Regions from separate parts of the Paenibacillus sp. BR1-192 genome, predicted to be linked through region 3. Evidence: riboswitches for the same ligand, from Rfam matches in the RefSeq annotation. Region 3 holds a riboswitch; each other region holds the start of a gene.
What was found. A riboswitch is a leader RNA that binds a small molecule or an ion and turns the genes downstream of it on or off. The one in region 3 is predicted to bind thiamine pyrophosphate.
Positions count from the first base shown of each region.

Region 1: it holds a riboswitch for thiamine pyrophosphate, as region 3 does, so the genes downstream of both, P0X86_RS27810 (ECF transporter S component) here and P0X86_RS02895 (ABC transporter substrate-binding protein) in region 3, are expected to answer to the same signal.
Region 2: it holds a riboswitch for thiamine pyrophosphate, as region 3 does, so the genes downstream of both, tenA (thiaminase II) here and P0X86_RS02895 (ABC transporter substrate-binding protein) in region 3, are expected to answer to the same signal.
Region 4: it holds a riboswitch for thiamine pyrophosphate, as region 3 does, so the genes downstream of both, P0X86_RS21890 (YkoF family thiamine/hydroxymethylpyrimidine-binding protein) here and P0X86_RS02895 (ABC transporter substrate-binding protein) in region 3, are expected to answer to the same signal.

Region 1 is NZ_CP120718.1:6,069,895-6,074,106, reverse strand. It holds gene P0X86_RS27820 (SDR family oxidoreductase) at 1-588, shown strand, start outside; gene asd (archaetidylserine decarboxylase) at 652-1,455, opposite strand; TPP riboswitch at 1,621-1,733, shown strand; gene P0X86_RS27810 (ECF transporter S component) at 1,825-2,454, shown strand; gene P0X86_RS27805 (ABC transporter ATP-binding protein) at 2,447-4,123, shown strand; gene P0X86_RS27800 (energy-coupling factor transporter transmembrane component T family protein) at 4,120-4,212, shown strand, end outside.
Region 2 is NZ_CP120718.1:1,451,705-1,455,916, forward strand. It holds gene P0X86_RS06205 (ABC transporter substrate-binding protein) at 1-41, shown strand, start outside; gene P0X86_RS06210 (VOC family protein) at 1,150-1,650, opposite strand; TPP riboswitch at 1,914-2,017, shown strand; gene tenA (thiaminase II) at 2,159-2,845, shown strand; gene thiM (hydroxyethylthiazole kinase) at 2,902-3,744, shown strand; gene thiD (bifunctional hydroxymethylpyrimidine kinase/phosphomethylpyrimidine kinase) at 3,741-4,212, shown strand, end outside.
Region 3 is NZ_CP120718.1:660,701-664,912, reverse strand. It holds gene P0X86_RS02905 (GGDEF domain-containing protein) at 1-1,515, opposite strand, end outside; gene P0X86_RS02900 (VOC family protein) at 1,776-2,159, shown strand; TPP riboswitch at 2,335-2,444, shown strand; gene P0X86_RS02895 (ABC transporter substrate-binding protein) at 2,566-3,597, shown strand; gene P0X86_RS02890 (MTH1187 family thiamine-binding protein) at 3,686-3,979, shown strand; gene P0X86_RS02885 (ABC transporter permease) at 3,976-4,212, shown strand, end outside.
Region 4 is NZ_CP120718.1:4,890,733-4,894,944, reverse strand. It holds partial or broken gene P0X86_RS21905 (class I SAM-dependent methyltransferase) at 132-729, opposite strand; gene P0X86_RS21900 (nucleotidyltransferase domain-containing protein) at 999-1,697, shown strand; gene P0X86_RS21895 (hypothetical protein) at 1,814-1,909, shown strand; gene P0X86_RS21890 (YkoF family thiamine/hydroxymethylpyrimidine-binding protein) at 1,982-2,584, opposite strand; TPP riboswitch at 2,669-2,771, opposite strand; gene P0X86_RS21885 (nitroreductase family protein) at 2,954-3,556, opposite strand; gene P0X86_RS21880 (ABC transporter permease) at 4,080-4,212, shown strand, end outside.

The sequences.
Region 1 (4,212 bases), 1.8 Mb from region 3:
CTGGTGAACAACGCCGGCGAGGCGGTGGGCGGCATGGTGGAGGAAGTGCCGCTGGGGGGCTGGCGAAAGCAGATGGAGACGAATTTCTTCGGGACCGTATCGGTGACGCAGCATATGCTCCCGCTGCTGCGCAAGACCGGACGGTCCAAAATCGTTCTCATGAGCAGCATTAGCGGCAGGGTCGGCTTTCCGGGTTATGGTCCCTATGCGGCGTCCAAATTTGCGTTGGAGGGGTTCGGCGAGAGCCTGTCCATGGAGTTGATGCCCTTTGGCATCGATGTCGTGCTGGTCCAGCCCGGTGCCTACGGCACGCCGATCTGGAATAAGAGTTTTGGGGAGCTGGCGGTCAAGGAAGGATCACCCTACAGCGGTCTGCTGAAGGGCGTGCTGGACTATTCCGAGCGGACGGCCAGGGAAAGCGGAGATCCGCAGGAGGTAGCCCGTCTTGTGGCAAGCATATCGTCCATGACCAAACCGAGGTTCCGCTATACGCTGCCCCGAGGCACGCGGCTGACCGCGCGGATCAAGGGACTGCTGCCGGATCGGCTGTTTCAGCGGATCATTTACCGGCTGCTGAACAGGCGGTAATCCTTCATCCGTCGAATGTTTCATGGACTTAGCTTATAGCGCATGCTTGGAAGGCGAAAGGAATTACCCTTTTCGGGCTGTGGAAGGGTGCAGCAAACCGAGCAGTTCTCCCATCTTCACCTTGGAGCCCGGTTCCAAGTCACCGCGGGGTGTAAATGTGCCGTTCTCCGTCAAGAGCACGACGGTAGAGCCGAATTCAAAGTACGCAAGTTCGTCGCCAATGTCGTATTTCTTCACGCTCTCGTCGGCATAACGGATGCTGCTTACGTTCATGGCTCCGACCTTCACGACCGCAACTTCGCCGAATTCATGGGCAATATAGGTAATGAGGCGCTCGTTGCGGCTGAGCACGTTTCGGATATGGGTCATCGCAAAATCGTTCACGGGGTATACCCGGCCCTTCAAATGCTCGCTTTCCGCTTGAATGCCGGTTACCGGGGAATGTATGCGATGATAGTCGGTCGGGCTTAAATACAATACGAATGCATAACCGTTGATATAATTCTCCATTCTCGGTGACTTGGCGAGCAGCTCGCTCAGGGTATAATCCTGTCCCTTGACGCTGAGGATGGTGCCGGCGTTGACGGCGCACATCGCCGAAATCGTGGCATCGACGGGGCTTACCATGGCATCGGCGGTGTCGTCTATGGCGCGCAGGCCTATTTTTAACCGGCGGGAAAAGAATTCGTTCAACGAACGGTATTCGTGGATCTCCTTCTCCGCTTCATGCGCCGGGATTTGGTAGATTCGTATAAATGCAGGTATTAGATGACGGCTCAGCCGGCTGTGGGAACAATGCCCCATGATGCGGGACAGCCACTTGCGGGAGGACAGCTCGGTCATCAGACGCAGCAATTGTTTAGCCATGTCATTCTCCTTTGTGCATAGGTGTCGGCAATAAAACGTTGGTGGAAAAGCCAATCACTCTGATATTGACATAGAATGAGCCGGAAATCAATAAATAGCCATTTTTGAAAAAAGGTTCTTGCTAATTGGGGAACGAATGTGTATTTTAAGATTAACATGAAACCGAATAGGGAATACGGGGGCTTGAGTGAATCAGGCTGAGATTGCAGCTGCTATCCGCTGTTGACCGTTAATCTGAACTGGGTAATGCCAGCGTAGAGAATATCCGACCCTGCCTACATAGGGCCTATTTTTCCGTCTGCGCGTTTTTCCAGACGGTTTTTTGTTGTGTTTATACAAAAATAGCGGTGGAGAGGGGAATGTGTTGTTATGGGAACGTCAGTGCAGGAAAAATTGGGGGTACAGCCTAGAAAAGGGCTGCGTTTAAGCGATATTTTGGTGACGGTGCTGGTATCGCTGGTGCTTGGCGTCATTTATCATTTCTGGGGATCGGTTTACAATCTGCTGAAACCGCTGTTCTTCGAAGCGGATGAACTGTTATACGGCATGTGGTTCGCAGCGGCCACGCTCGCTTACCTGCTGATCCGCAAGCCGGGAGTGGCCATCATCGCGGAGGTGGCGGCGGCCCACGTGGAAGTGCTGTTCGGGAGCGGCTGGGGACTGACGCTGCTGCTGTACGGTCTCATTCAAGGGCTGGGCGCGGAATTGGTATTCGCGGCGTTCCGTTACCGGAGCACCTCGGCGTGGACGGTGGTGATTGCCGGGGCCGGCGCGGCGGTCGGCTCGATGGTGATGGACTTCTATTACAGTTATACCGATGATCTTCAGACCTGGATGTTCCTCGCCAAGTATGGCATGCGGATTCTCAGCGGCGCCGTCATTGCCGGCTTGCTCATGCTGCTGCTGGCCAAAGCGTTGGACCGTACGGGCGTCACATCCCTGCTGCGCCCTGCGTCCAAGAAGGATTATGAAGCACTGGATGATCCGCGTCATGTCTAAAACCGCCGCCCGCTTGGTTTCGTCTTCAACCGCGGAGGCGGTTACGGAGCAGGCCGTGCATGTGGAGGGATTGCGCCTGAAGTATCCGGGCGAGGAGCGTTTGATGTTTAAGGACTTGTCCTTCTCGGCTGCCCGCGGGGAAAAGGTGCTGCTGCTCGGTCCGAGCGGCTGCGGCAAATCCACGCTGCTTCAGGTGCTTAGCGGGATGATTCCCCGCGCCACGGAGGTGCCGATGAAATGCGAAGCCCAGCTGGTGCCTCGCTCTTGGGGATATGTATTCCAAGATCCGGATACCCAGTTCTGCATGCCGTACGTGGATGAAGAGCTGGCCTTCGTGCTGGAGAACCTCAGCGTTCCCCGCGACGAGATGAAGGAGCGAATGCAAGCCGTCCTGCATGAGGTTGGGCTTGACCTTCAGGAGCTGCATATGCCGATCAGTCATCTGTCGCAGGGGATGAAGCAGAGGCTTGCGCTGGCTTCGGCCCTTCTGCTGGAGCCGGAGGTGCTGTTCCTCGATGAGCCGTCCGCCCTGCTCGACCCGGAAGGCAGGGAGCAAATCTGGTCAGCGGTGAAGGCCGTATCGGAAGGGCGTACGCTGATTATCGTGGAGCACCGGATTGAAGAAATGGCCCAATACGTGGACCGCGTGGTGCTGTTCACCCCGGATGGCGCCATTCTGGGCGATGGTCCGCCGGCAGCGATATTCGCCGAGTATGCGCGCGAGCTTCAGGCGTATGGCATCTGGTATCCCGGCGTATGGGAGGATTATGCGGAGTCTCGGGCAGGACGGGAGCTGTTTGCTCCGGTAGACGCGCCAGGCGATGAGCTGGGAAGTCTCTTGCCTGAGGCAGACTCATCGTTTGCCCACCTTGGGGAGCCTGTCATTCGGTTAGATGATTTCCGGGGACTGCGATGGGAGAAACCGGTCGTCTCTCTTCCTTCGGCTGAGGTATATCCCGGAGATTTCATTGCGGTGATCGGGCCCAACGGCGCAGGCAAAAGCTCGTTGCTGCTCAGTTTGATGGGGCTCCTGCGCGCCGAAGGGACCTATGTGCTCTGCGGGGAGGAGGTCATCCAGGGCAAGCGCAGGAAAGTGCGGAAGAAGAGAGAGCGGCAGCTGCGCCAAATCGGATTCGTGTTTCAGAATCCGGAGCTTCAGTTTCTGACGGAACGTATCGGCGATGAGGTGATGTACTCGCTGCTGGTGGACCATATGCCGCCGGAAGAAGCGAAGGCACGGGCCGACCGCTGCCTGGAACGCTTTGGGCTGGACGGCATGGATAACAGGCACCCGTACCAGCTGTCGACAGGCCAGAAGCGCCGGCTGAGCGTTGCCACGGCCATGGCAAGGCAGCCGGCCGTCCTGCTCCTGGATGAACCGACCTTCGGACAGGATGCGCGGAACACGTTCGCGATTCTGGAGATGTGCGAACGGCTGCGCCGCGCCGGAACCGCCATTCTCATGGTGACCCATGAAATGGAGATCGCGCAGCGGGCGGCCACGCACATCTGGGAGATTCGGGAAGGGCGGTTGACGTCAAGTTTGCCTTCCCCGCGCTGGTGTAGCGGGACGGAATACGGACGGGAGACGGGCAAAGCGAATCATACCGATGCGTCGCGGGATACGCTGGCTGCATCCGGTCATCTCCATACGGGGGTGAACGCATGAATATATGGAATCCTGTGCGGATCACTTGGCTGCACCGGGCGAATCCGGTGGTGAAGCTGGGACTGATCTGTGCGCTGTTTTTTATGACG
Region 2 (4,212 bases), 790 kb from region 3:
TGATGATCGACCAGCTGCAGGAGTTTTACGGCATTCAGTAAGGAATGAAGACGGATGCTGAAGGCTAGTATCATCGTATAGCGGAAGATGCTAGGAACAAGCGGATAAAGGAGGCACTCCGAAAGATCTGGGATCTTTTGGGATGCCTCCTTTTTTAACATCGCGCGTCGCCAGCATCGCAACGTCGAAGTACCGCCGGTATGCAGTTGTATGTCACATCGCTCGCCAGTACAGCCTAACCAACTCCGGGCATCATGCCGCTAACCATGACCTGTTAACGGACACAGGGTCCCTTATTTCCCTGATTAACCCCCGATTCTCAGATCAAACGGACACAGGATCCCTTATTTCCGCAATAGACTGTCCTTTTGCCATCATATTCTATGAATAACGTATCTGGTGTCCGTTAGCCATCAAAAATTACGCCTTTTCAGCTAAATAACGTATCCTCAGTCCGCTTGTCCTCGGGCGGTCACACCAAGACCAGTAGTCGCACCAAGACCAGTAGTCGCACAAGACCAGTAGTAGCACCAAGACCAGCTGTAGCATTTAGACACGAGAGGCAGCACCAGGCTAGTAATCGCACCAAGATGAGCAGTAGCACCAAGACGAAAAAATAGCAACAAAACCAGTAGTCGCACCTAGACCACCAGTTAACGGACACCAGATCCCTTATTTCCCTGATTAACCCTCGATTCTTAGATCAAACGGACACAGGATCCCTTATTACCGCAATAGACTGTCCTTTTGCCATCATATTCTATGAATAACGTATCTGGTGTCCGTTAGCCATCAAAAATTACGCCTATTCAGCTAAATAACGTATCCTCAGTCCGCTAGTCCTCGAGCGGTCGCACCAAGACCAGTAGTAGCACCAAGACCAGTAGTAGCATCAATACCGTAGTCGTACCAAGAACAGTAGTCGCACAAGACCAGTAGTCGCACCAAGACCAGTAGTCACACCAAGACCAGTAGTAGTACCAGGACCAGTAGTAGCACCAACTATATACCGGATTCTACCTCTAACCCAAAGCTACTCTAAGTTATGGTGTTCTAAGTTGTTTTGGTCAGCAGCCATCCATGCACACCCCTGGGACACCGAATCCACCCATGTCCTCCCTGTAATAACGCTCGCTTCACGGTAACTTTTTACGACATCTTCACCACGATCTCCGCCCCTGCAACATAGGTCATCGCTTGGATGTATTCCGGGTCTTGGGCACGCTGTTCCATTTCCATCGGAGTGAGGTCCTCCATTCGTGTCTGTACCCACCATAAGTTGCCGAACGGGTCCCGTACCCGTCCCACCCGATCGCCGAAGAACAAGGTCGTTGGCTCCGTCACCGAGACCGCACCTGCGGCCAGCGCTTGCCGATACACGTCATCGCAATCCTCAACATACAAACGGAGGTATGCCGGGCTATCCGGCCATTCCGGCTTTGCGTCAAACATCATGACGACGGCATCCCCGATTCGCACCTCGGCATGGCCGATGACACCATCGCCAACATAGACGCGGGCTAACTCTTCGGCTCGAAAAGCCTGCTTGAGGAAATCGATCAGCGCTGCGGAGTTTCTTGAGATGATCCACGGCGTCACGGAGGTGTAGCCATCCGGAATGGGTTTAACCGTTTTCAATCGGTACGTCATAAATACGCTCGCTCCTTTAAATTTCATTTATTTGAATTGTGCTTATGCACTCATTATGCGGGGGCATATATGACAGCTGAGCGTCAGTGTTTCCGGAATGAGTTTGGGGTAGCCTGCGTTTTTATCTTGCGAAAAGACAGCCGCCACCGTACATCGTCACAATCACGCGGTCGGAGGAAGGTTCGAGCTTGAGGTTCCGTCCACAAACTGTTAACGTTTGACACTACCCTCAAACCTATGTACAGTATTAGACAAAAGAATAGGAAGTCCACTAGGGGAGCCGTTGGCGGCTGAGACAAGAGCGTATCTTGGACCCTTTGAACCTGATCTAGTTCGTACTAGCGTAGGAAAGTGGAGCCTTCGAATATGAGGTCTCGGTGCGTTTTTTTGGCGCACCCGGGCTTGTTGACGAAGCCGCTCCAGTTTTCGGGGCGGCTTTTTAGCGTTGTCTGAAAAGTCGTGTCTTACGGACTTCCTGCTCTTCAATATGTTGGAGGTGGGGACAAACATGAGTTTCACGCAAGAGCTCCGTCAGCAGGCGGGAGGCATTTTTCAAGCAATCTTCGATCATCCCTTCGTAAAAGGCATTGCCGAGGGGAATCTGGAGCGGGAGCAGTTGATTCACTATGTGAAGCAGGATTTTGAGTATTTGAATGCCTACATGCGGATATACGGAATAGCCATTTCCAAATCGACCAGCCGGGAAGAGATTGCGGCCTTTAACGAACAGATTTCATTCATCCTGCACAGCGAGGTGCACCCGCATCAGAATTTTTGCGCAGCTGCCGGGGTGACCTATGAGGAGCTTCAAGGATATCCGCTGGCTCCGTCCGCGCATCATTACATCCGTCATATGCTGACGGTGGCGCACGAGGGTAGTTTGGGGGAGATTATGGCCGTGCTGCTGCCGTGCCCATGGACGTACCTGGAGATTGGCCGCAAGCTGTTGAATGAGGTGAAGCCGGATGCCTCCCATCCGTTTTACGACTGGATTTCTTTCTACGGAAACCGGGGGGAAGACGCGACAGCCAAATTCCGCGACCGTCTCGATGCATGGGCGGATCGTGCGACGGCAGCCGAGCGGGAACGGATGAGGGAGCATTTCATGCTGAGCTGCCAGCTGGAGTATCTGTTCTGGGACATGGCTTATAAGCAGGAGGAATGGCCGGTGCAGTTGGAGGCTGCCGTGCTGTAAAGAGCGATGTTCGCAAGCACATGGAATTCCATTATAGCGAAGAGAGGCTGATATAAATGCATTCATGGGAAAAAGAGGTTTCGGCGCTTTTAACGAAGGTACAGCAGACGAGCCCCCTCGTTCACAATATGACGAACGTGGTGGTTACGAATTTTACGGCTAACGGCTTGTACGCGCTGGGCGCGTCGCCGGTGATGGCTTACGCGCCGGAGGAAGTGGCGGATATGGCCGCCATCGCGGGCGCGCTCGTATTGAACATCGGTACGCTGAACCGCGAGCTGGTGGATGCGATGATTATCGCCGGGCAATCGGCGAATGCCCATGGCGTGCCGGTGCTGCTGGACCCGGTCGGCGCGGGAGCGACCCGTTTTCGGACGGAGTCGGCGCTGCGGATCCTAAGCGAGGTGAAGGTTTCGCTCGTGCGCGGAAATGCGGCTGAAGTCGCTCACCTTATCGGGGAGATCCGCGAGATCAAGGGCGTAGACGCAGGCAATAGCGCAGGCAGCAATCATGCCGAGCTGGCCGTGCGGTCGGCGCGCGAGTTAGGCACGATCGTGGCCATTACCGGTGAAGAGGACGTGATTACCGATGGAACGGAAGTGCGCATCATTACCGGAGGGGATGCTCTGCTTACGAAGGTGACCGGCGCAGGCTGCCTGCTGACCTCGGTGCTGGGTGCCTTTGCCGCGGTGGAAGCAAACCTGCTGCTTGCAGGTACGGCGGGTCTGGCCTTCTATGGGGCCGCGGCGGCGAAAGCTGCTGAGCGAACGGCAGATCTGGGACCGGGAAGCTTCCAGATAACTTTCCTGGACGAGCTGGCGAAGCTTCATCCAGGATCGCTGGAAGGGTATGCCGCTGTGCTGGAAGCGGGAGCGGCGGCTGCCGGAGGCACGCGATGAGCGAGGCTCGCATACCCCGTGCCCTGACGATTGCCGGGTCTGACAGCGGTGGCGGCGCCGGCATTCAGGCCGATCTAAAAACCTTCCAGGAACTCGGCGTGTACGGCATGTCGGCGATTACCGCGATCACGGTGCAGAATACTTTGGGGGTTCACGGCGTATATCCGCTGCCGCCCGAAGCAACTGCGGAGCAGATTGAAGCGGTTGGATCGGACCTCGGGATAGATGCATTGAAGACGGGCATGCTGTTCAACGCCGAGATCATTCGGCTGGTTGCTGACCGGATTCGGGCATTCGGCTGGGGGAAGGTCGTTGTCGATCCCGTGATGATCGCCAAGGGCGGAGCGGAGCTGCTGCAGGGCGAAGCGGTGCAGGCTTTAAGAGAAGATTTGCTGCCGCTGGCGTTGATCGTCACCCCCAATATACCGGAGGCCGAAGTATTGGCGGGGATGCGTATCCGCACGATGA
Region 3 (4,212 bases):
CAGCTGCAGCAGCATCGTTCGTTCCACATCGAAATGCCAGCGGGCGTTTCGCTCTTTGGCCGCATACATCGCTGCATCCGCGCGACCGATCAGCTCTTGGTCGTTCCTGGCATGATCCGGATAGACCGCGATGCCGATGCTCGGCGTGGTTCGGACCTCATGCCCTTCCAGCTCATACGGCTCGCTCAGCATCGTCCAGATCTCTTCCGCCATCCAGATCAGTTCCTGATCCTCGCCGGCCGGATGAATCACTACCGTAAATTCGTCCCCTCCTAAACGGGAAACCAGAACGCCTTTGGATTCAAGGGTTTGAAGACGGGTCGCGACCTTGCGAATCAGCAAATCGCCGGCACGATGGCCGTAGCGGTCATTCACTCGTTTAAAACGGTTCATATCCATATATAGAAGCCCTACGCGGGAACCCGCACGGTCCGCCTCCTGCAGCGAGCTCGACAGCCTCGCGTTAAAGTAGCGGCGGTTATAGAGTCCCGTAAGATCGTCGCGATGCGCCAAGGTCTCGCTCTGCATCAGGCTTTGATGCAGCCGGTCAAACAAGCGGTCATTCTCGAACTGGATCAGGATCTGCCTGATCAGAATCAGGATGACGCACAGGGATAAGCCGGTAAAAAGCCCGTTCCACCCTCCGAACCGCTGCACCATAAGGACAAACATCCCGCCAAGCACGCTGTAGGGAAGCAGATATCTTACGATCAGATTTCCGAACGAACGGGGCTCCCTCTCATCCAACGATTGATTTCGGGCATCGGGAGCTGACCGCCCTCCTGCCAAACCAATGATGAATACCGATAACGTATACAGTGGGTACAGGTATGAACGAACTTCAACACCCTTATAATCGACGAGATACATATGCAGAACATCGGCGGCAATGTACATGCTCCCGCCGAGGCATATCAGGAAGACTGCCCGTTTCCTTAACTGTCCTGTGTTAAAATACAACACCAAGGTGAAGAAAATAAGCACCGTTGCGCACAGCGGGTACAGCATGTCCACCCACAGCTTTCCCCATAAGGCTTCATTCGCCAAACCGTTAAGCTCGGGCTTGATGAAATATTCCCAGCCTACCGTCATGACCGTTATGCCAACGATCACGATATCCAGCATAAACCGCACTCCCCGAAACGAACCTTGTACGTGCCGGAACAAATAAATGAGGGCACCTGCAAACAGGATGATTTCGAATCCCCAGAATAATTGAGTCAAAATTGTACGGGAAGCGCTCTCTTTCCCCAGCCAAAAATAACAAGCATCGATGATTCGAGCCGAGGCATCCGCCATCAGCCCGGCACTTGCGATAAGCCAAAACCTTCGAAGATGCGGCTCGTAATGCCGACTGATCCGTAGTAAATAGACGGAAGCGGCAGCGGAAGCCATAATGACTAGAACACGCTGAAGCAATAAAGCATCAGGCATCCACAGAACGGTCATTATCTGAATGAATGCATATATGATGGCGAGTCGAATCCACAGATGATCTGCTGGAGTTGGACTCATAAGCATTCCTCCTCGGCCAAAAGGCAAGCTTTCTTGTCAATGCTTGTTTGTTAGGTCTTTTGAATTAATAGTTATAGTTCTCATGATACTTTTTACCCACCTAAAAGTAAAGATGAGGAAATGAAAGAAAGACCATCGATTCTACTCTATTAAACCATCGCGCTCCAAAAGCTTTCCGTCCTCAAGACCCACTTGACGTATAGGAATTATATGATAACATTTCAGTCATATCTCATATGAATCGGAAAGGGTGTTTAGCCTTGTCACAGAAACGATTGGATCATGTCGGCATTGTCGTCCGGGACCTTGAAGCCACGATTGCTTTTTACACAACCGTCGTCGGACTTGAACTGAAAGATCGCCTTACCCATACCAATGGCGTCATCCAGCTGGCATTCCTCGGATTTAACGGCAGCGACGAAACGGAAGTCGAGCTTATCCAGGGTTACAGCGACACGCTTCCCGCAGAAGGCACCGTCCATCATTTCGCCGTCAGCACCGATAACATCGAAGCGGAATATGTGCGCGTACAGGGACTGGCCGTACCTCATCTTGACGAGGAAATCGTAACGCTTCCGAACGGGTACCGCTATTTCTTCGTCCACGGTCCCGAAGGAGAATGGATTGAGTTCTTCCAGCGCTAACCGCTGGCGAACAGGATCCTATCAAAATGCTTCATCCCGTGAATGGTTAACGGGGTTCATTCTTCCAACCGCACAAGCCATGTCCAATACGAAGACCTGCCTCGTTCGCATCCCCTTCCGAACTAGACAGGTCTTTGCGTTAGGACTATAATAACGGATGTAACGTCCGAAACTTCATAAATCCCGGGGGAGCTGGAAATTGGCCGGCTGAGAGTGTATCCGATGATACTGACCCTTACACCTGATCTGGGTAATGCCAGCGTAGGAAGTCCATGTTTGCGGCAGCTATGATTTGCCGTGGTATACACTTACGCCGTCATGCGTCCTGATATCATTCAGGGCGCTTTTTTTGTGGAGTTAACGAGGTCATAGAAAGAGAAAGAGAATTCAAAGGAGAGAAGACAAAATGAAGAAGGGAAAATGGATGGCGCTGCTTCTCGCTTGCGCCCTGCTGATGGTTGCGGCGGGATGCGGTACAGGCGGACAGAACGAAAATACAGGTACCGAAGGCGCAGACGGCCAGGCGGCCGAAAAGCTCCGCGACGTACAGCTGATGCTCGATTGGTCGGCCAACACAAACCACACCGGACTGTATGCAGCCAAGGAGCTCGGGTATTATGAGGAAGAAGGGCTTAACGTCCAGATCGTCCAGCCGGGGGCCGGCGGAACGGATACGCTGGTCGCATCCGGCAAGGTGCCGTTTGGCATCAGCTACCAGGAAGGCGTCACGCTTGCCAGAACCCAAGGCCTGCCGCTTGTCTCCATTGCGGCGATTATTCAGCATAATACATCCGGCTTTGCCGCCCCCAAGGACAAGGGGATCGTCAAGGCTGGCGATTTTGAAGGGAAATCCTACGGCGGCTGGGGCTCGCCTGTTGAGGAAGCCGTCATGAAATCCATCATGGAGATCGACGGTGCCGATGTCAGCAAAGTAAATATGGTTAACATGGGCGATGCCGATTATTTTACGGCCGTCAAACGCGATATTGATTTTGCCTGGATCTTCTATGCCTGGACCGGTATCGAAGCCGAGCTCCGGAACGAGCCGCTTGACATGATCTATGTGAAGGACTACTCCGAGCAGCTTGACTATTACACGCCGGTGATCGTAACGAACGAGAAGCTGATCCAGGAGGACCCGGAGCTTGTCAAAGCATTCATGCGGGCGACCTCAAAAGGATACGACTATGCGATTCAACATCCTGAGGATGCGGCTGCCCTGCTGACGAAGGCCGTTCCCGAGCTGGATGCCGAGCTGGTTCTTGCCAGCCAGAAATGGCTGAGTCCCCGCTATCAGGATGATGCTGCCCGCTGGGGCGAGCAGAAAGCCGAAGTATGGTCGGGGTATGCAGACTGGATGTTTGAACGCAAGCTACTCGAGAAGGAGCTTGATGCGGACAGCGCCTTCACCAATGAATTTTTACCGGAGAAACCATAGGATGCATTTAATTTGGAAGAGAGACGGCCTGTCCGGCAGGCTGCCTCTCTTCCATTACAATATAGCTTGCATGAAAGGATGAGTTTAGATGGCAAACACCCTCTTGAGCATACAAGTGATACCCAGAACGCCGGATGGAGGCGACAGCATTCCTTATGTGGATGAAGCGATTCGGGTCATTCAGGAGTCGGGCGTGAAATACGAGGTCCATGCGCTCGAAACCACCTTGGAAGGAGAGCTTTCCGAGCTGCTGAAAATCGTTGAGCGCATGCATGAGGCGCTGGTGAAAGCGGGAAGTCCCAGCGTCATATCCCAGGTCAAAATCGCGCACCATCCGGGCGGCATCAGCATGGATAAGCTGACTGAGAAATACCGTCCATGAGAAAAGGCTGGTGGAGCACCGTTTGGCCGCCCGCTGCGGCGGTCCTTTTCTTTTTGACGGTATGGCAGGCCGCGGTATCGGTATTCGATATAGAGCCGTATATTTTGCCGGCGCCGACGGCCATCGGGCATGAAGCCGCCACCGGCGCCTCCGGCCTTTTTCAGCATACGCTGGCCACGCTGCAATTAACCCTGGTCGGATTTATGATCGGTACGGCGATCGGCCTTGTCATC
Region 4 (4,212 bases), 3.0 Mb from region 3:
CGACGGGCTAAACTAGATATAACGAATTGACAAAAAGTGTTGAATTAGGTCGAAAGAACTGAGTGTGATGGGAGTGAGGGGAAGCATAGCCATATGCAGATCCCCTCTTGATGCATAGAGATGAGGCCGGATTATTTCACTGCACGAAATAAGACGGAAGCGAGATAATCCGTATTATCCAGAATCATGCGGTCATGCTTGAACAGCGTTTCCCAGAGCGCAGCATCGAACAGGAGTCCTTTATCGCGCTGCTCAAACGCATCCAGATGACGGGTTTGCTCTTCCTTTAATTGCTCGTTGAAGTGGTTGTACTCCAAAAATTCAGCCTGCTTAAAACCGCAAGACAAAAGGGACCCCGCCCATTCTTCCCTCATCATCAGATTAGGAATGCCGAAGAATTCGAGCAGCTCCTTAAGCTTCGGCTCCGGCATCGGCTTATCCAGCAGCAGTTCCCTGTCCAGCAGGACGCCTCCGCGATCCAGAACGCGGTAATATTCGGGCAGCGATTTCGAGGTATCCGTAAATACGGTGACGGACTCGGCCATGATCAGATCAAACCGGTTGTCTTCAAAAGGCAGCGCGCATACATCCGCCTGCAGGAACTCCACGTCCATACCCATGGCTTCGGCTCTTGCGCGGGCTTTTTTTGATCATATTTTCGTTCAGGTCAATGGCGGTTACTTGATAACCCATCTCCGAAAGATGACAGGCGGTTCTGCCGGTTCCGCACCCTACCTCCAAAATGCGGCTGCCCGGTTGAATGGGATAATTCTTCAGCATTCTGAGGGTTGCCTCGAATCCTCCCGGGTGGGCACTGCCCATGCCTAATCTGGAGAGCATGTGAATGTAATTCATCTCATCTATCCCTTCTTCCTTATCGTCAATGCGGGTAATCGTTTATTTACCATATGATTCAGGTACGTTTGGGGTTTTCGTTGAATTTAATATTTTGAGCCCTTTTTTGTGGCGGATGAGAGAATTACTGGAGGAAAACGGCCATGAGACTGGAACCGACGGAGGCAGCGATACGCGTCATGCAACGAAATTATCCCGACTGCTTGCTTGCCGTACTTGGCGGCAGCGCGAGCAGTGGTGAATATAATGAACAATCCGATCTGGACATCATCGTCATTGAACGGGACGGATATGACTTCAGCAGGAAGACGATCGAGGCGCATGGCTGGATCGCGGAAATATTCATATTGTCTTTATCCTCCTATCGCGAATATTTCGACGAGGGAGTGCTGGCGGCGAATCCGTCTTTGCAGCGGATGGTCGCCGAAGGTACGGTGCTGCGTTCGTTGCCTGAGGGAGAAGAGGTGCGGGCGGATGCCCGGAATGATTTGATTTACGGCCCCATGCCCTTGTCGTCGAGCGATATTGCCGAATACCGCTACATCCTGACCGAGTTTTTGCTGGACTTGACAAGTCCCCGCAGGGAAGGCGAAAAATGGTTTACTGTACACAAAATAGCGTCGACTCTATGCGAATTCGTGCTGAGGGCAAACCGGGAGTGGACGGGTGAAGGGAAGATGCTGTTTCGTTTATTCAACCGCTATAGCCCAGCTATGGGGGATCGACTGGAGGCAGCGCTTCTGGCGATTTATCGGGAGGACGATCCTGCGGACCTTATTGCAGTGACGGAGGAAGCGCTCAGGCCGTACGGAGGCAGGCTGCTGGTCGGTTATGAGGAATAAATAAGCCCTGCATAAAAAAGAGGGGGGTACATTAGCCGTGACGCTCGCCCGCCATAAGCAATAAGATAATAACGTGATTAACTCACGTCATTCTTTTAAATCCAGGAGGGATCTTCATGAGCGGAGCATACGGCGGCGCATGGGGCAATTCAGTAGGAACTATATTGGTTCTCTTTATCCTGCTCGTAATCATCTTGAGTGCTTGGGTTTAAACACCGTCAAATTCTTGCCTGCAATTGATAAAGGCCCGGCGCGTGCCGGGCCTTTATCTGTTGGAAAGGACCTTAAGCTTTGGCTTTGGGGGATGGGCTGTGGGCCGAAACCACCGCGGTCATGACCAGATGGCTGCTGTCGGATTGAATCGCATGTTGGAACGCGTCTTCGAGTGATCCGAACACCCGGGACAACGCCCCGTCCAATCGGCTGGCGTAATGTACGCTTCCACCGAATGTGCCCGCTGCCTTCGCACGATCCACTTCTGCGTAAATGACATCCATGTAATTGGCGCTACCCATCGGGTAAAGCGCGAATTGGCAGGCCGTTTCGATATCGGCGCGTTCCCCGATATCGTGGTTTAAGCGGGTCGAATCCTCATTCATATACGCATCGGCATCCGTATCGCCTGGGCAGCCGATAGAATAAGTACCGTTAAACACCGTGTGCACGCCGCTAGCCGCGGCATAAGCGAATATTGCTCTCGTCACATCAAACACATGCTCCGCACGGCCGCGAATACAAGTGCTTACATCATCCGTTTGGATCCAGACCTTATCCGAATCCACGGAACGAAGCGCTTCCGTGATCACTTCAACGAACCGATCCGTCATGGGAAATACCGAGAACCGGCAACCCACGATCCGGCTGGTTCCGCATACAAGCTCATTCATAAATTTTTTCCTCCCCATTGTATAAGTCCACGCAAAAAAACCGCACCCCATGAAGAAGTGCAGTTATGCCTACGCAAAGAAATAAACATAAATGCTACACTTCCCCACGCTAGTATGATCTAGATCGGGTGATAAGGGTTAACGGCGGTCCGCCGTCTCTCAGCACATGGCACCCCTAGTACAGCCAAACATCAAATATGCAGTTGGTATCAAGCCGGCTCCAAGAACTTCCGAAGATCAGAAGGCGGAAGGCCTGCTTCCTGTGTTATTGTATCGTTTTGCCGGCAGGTTTTCAATGGCAGGGCACCATAAAAAAGCCGCCTATTCCAATCCTCAGGGCTTGGGTAGGCGGCTTAGGCCGGCTATGGCTTACTTGTATACCTTCACGCGATCTTCAAGCGGCGCAAATTCTTTTTCGCCCGGATCTGCAACCGGTTTGCCGAAAGGCATTTGAGCGATCAGCTTCCAGTTTTCCGGAATGTTCCATTCGGACTTCACTTTCTCGTCGATCAACGGGTTGTAATGCTGGAGGGATGCGCCCAGGCCTTCTGCCTCGAGGGACGTCCATACCACGAATTGCAGCATGCCGTTGGATTGGTTCGACCAAACCGGGAAATTGTCGGCATACAGCGCGAACTTTTGCTGCAGGTCGGCAACTACGTTATTGTCCTCGAAGAAGAGAACAGTGCCGTATCCAGCGCGGAATGCACCCATTTTTTCAGCTGTGGATTTGAAAGCCTCTTCGTCTCCGACAACCTCTTTCAGAATGCCTTCGGTCAGGTTCCACAGTTTGTCATGCTGTTCGCCAAGCAGTACAACGACGCGTGCGCTTTGGGAGTTGAAAGAAGACGGAGTATATTTAACGGCTTCATTAACTATCTCCTGGATGCGTTCGTCGGAAATGACCGGGTCTTTGCTGATGGCATAATGGGAACGGCGATGCTTAAGTGCTGCTGAAAAATCTTTAGACATTGAAAAAAACCTCCTGATGTAATCATGTTTGCATAAGCCTGATAACAAAGATGTCCTTTAATTCAAGCAAATATGCATGTTGAGTTGAATTGCTGTCGTTGAATTATCATTCCACATTAACTTACGTTTAGTTAGAAATAATAATTATGTTAGCATATTAATATAACTTAGAGGGATTGTCAACGCTTCGAAGGAAAGTTAATTTATATTTTTTATACCCGGTTACTGAGAATTAAATCAGCTTCTACATACGTATGTATTTCGGGAACCGCGAATCCAAGCGGCTCAGCCTCGGTGATATAAAGTTTATCTCTGCGAAACTCCATATTATGAACAAATCATGAACAAATGATACTTGGATGAACAAATTAAATGATTTTGATTCTCAATTATACTTGTCGACTGAGAATGAGAATGATATAATCCATATCAGAACGCAATTGATAATCAATCTCAATGAGAATGGTTGGGGAATTGCTGACTGCCGGAGTTTCGACAGACATACGCCATAGAAGGAAGAACCATGAAGATTAGATACTTATTCGCAGCCGTTGTGGTACTCTCCATAATCTCGTTATTTATTGGAGTTAAAGATATCTCGCCACTGGAACTGTTCTCGATGACAGAACAACAACAGCATATTATGCTTGTAAGCC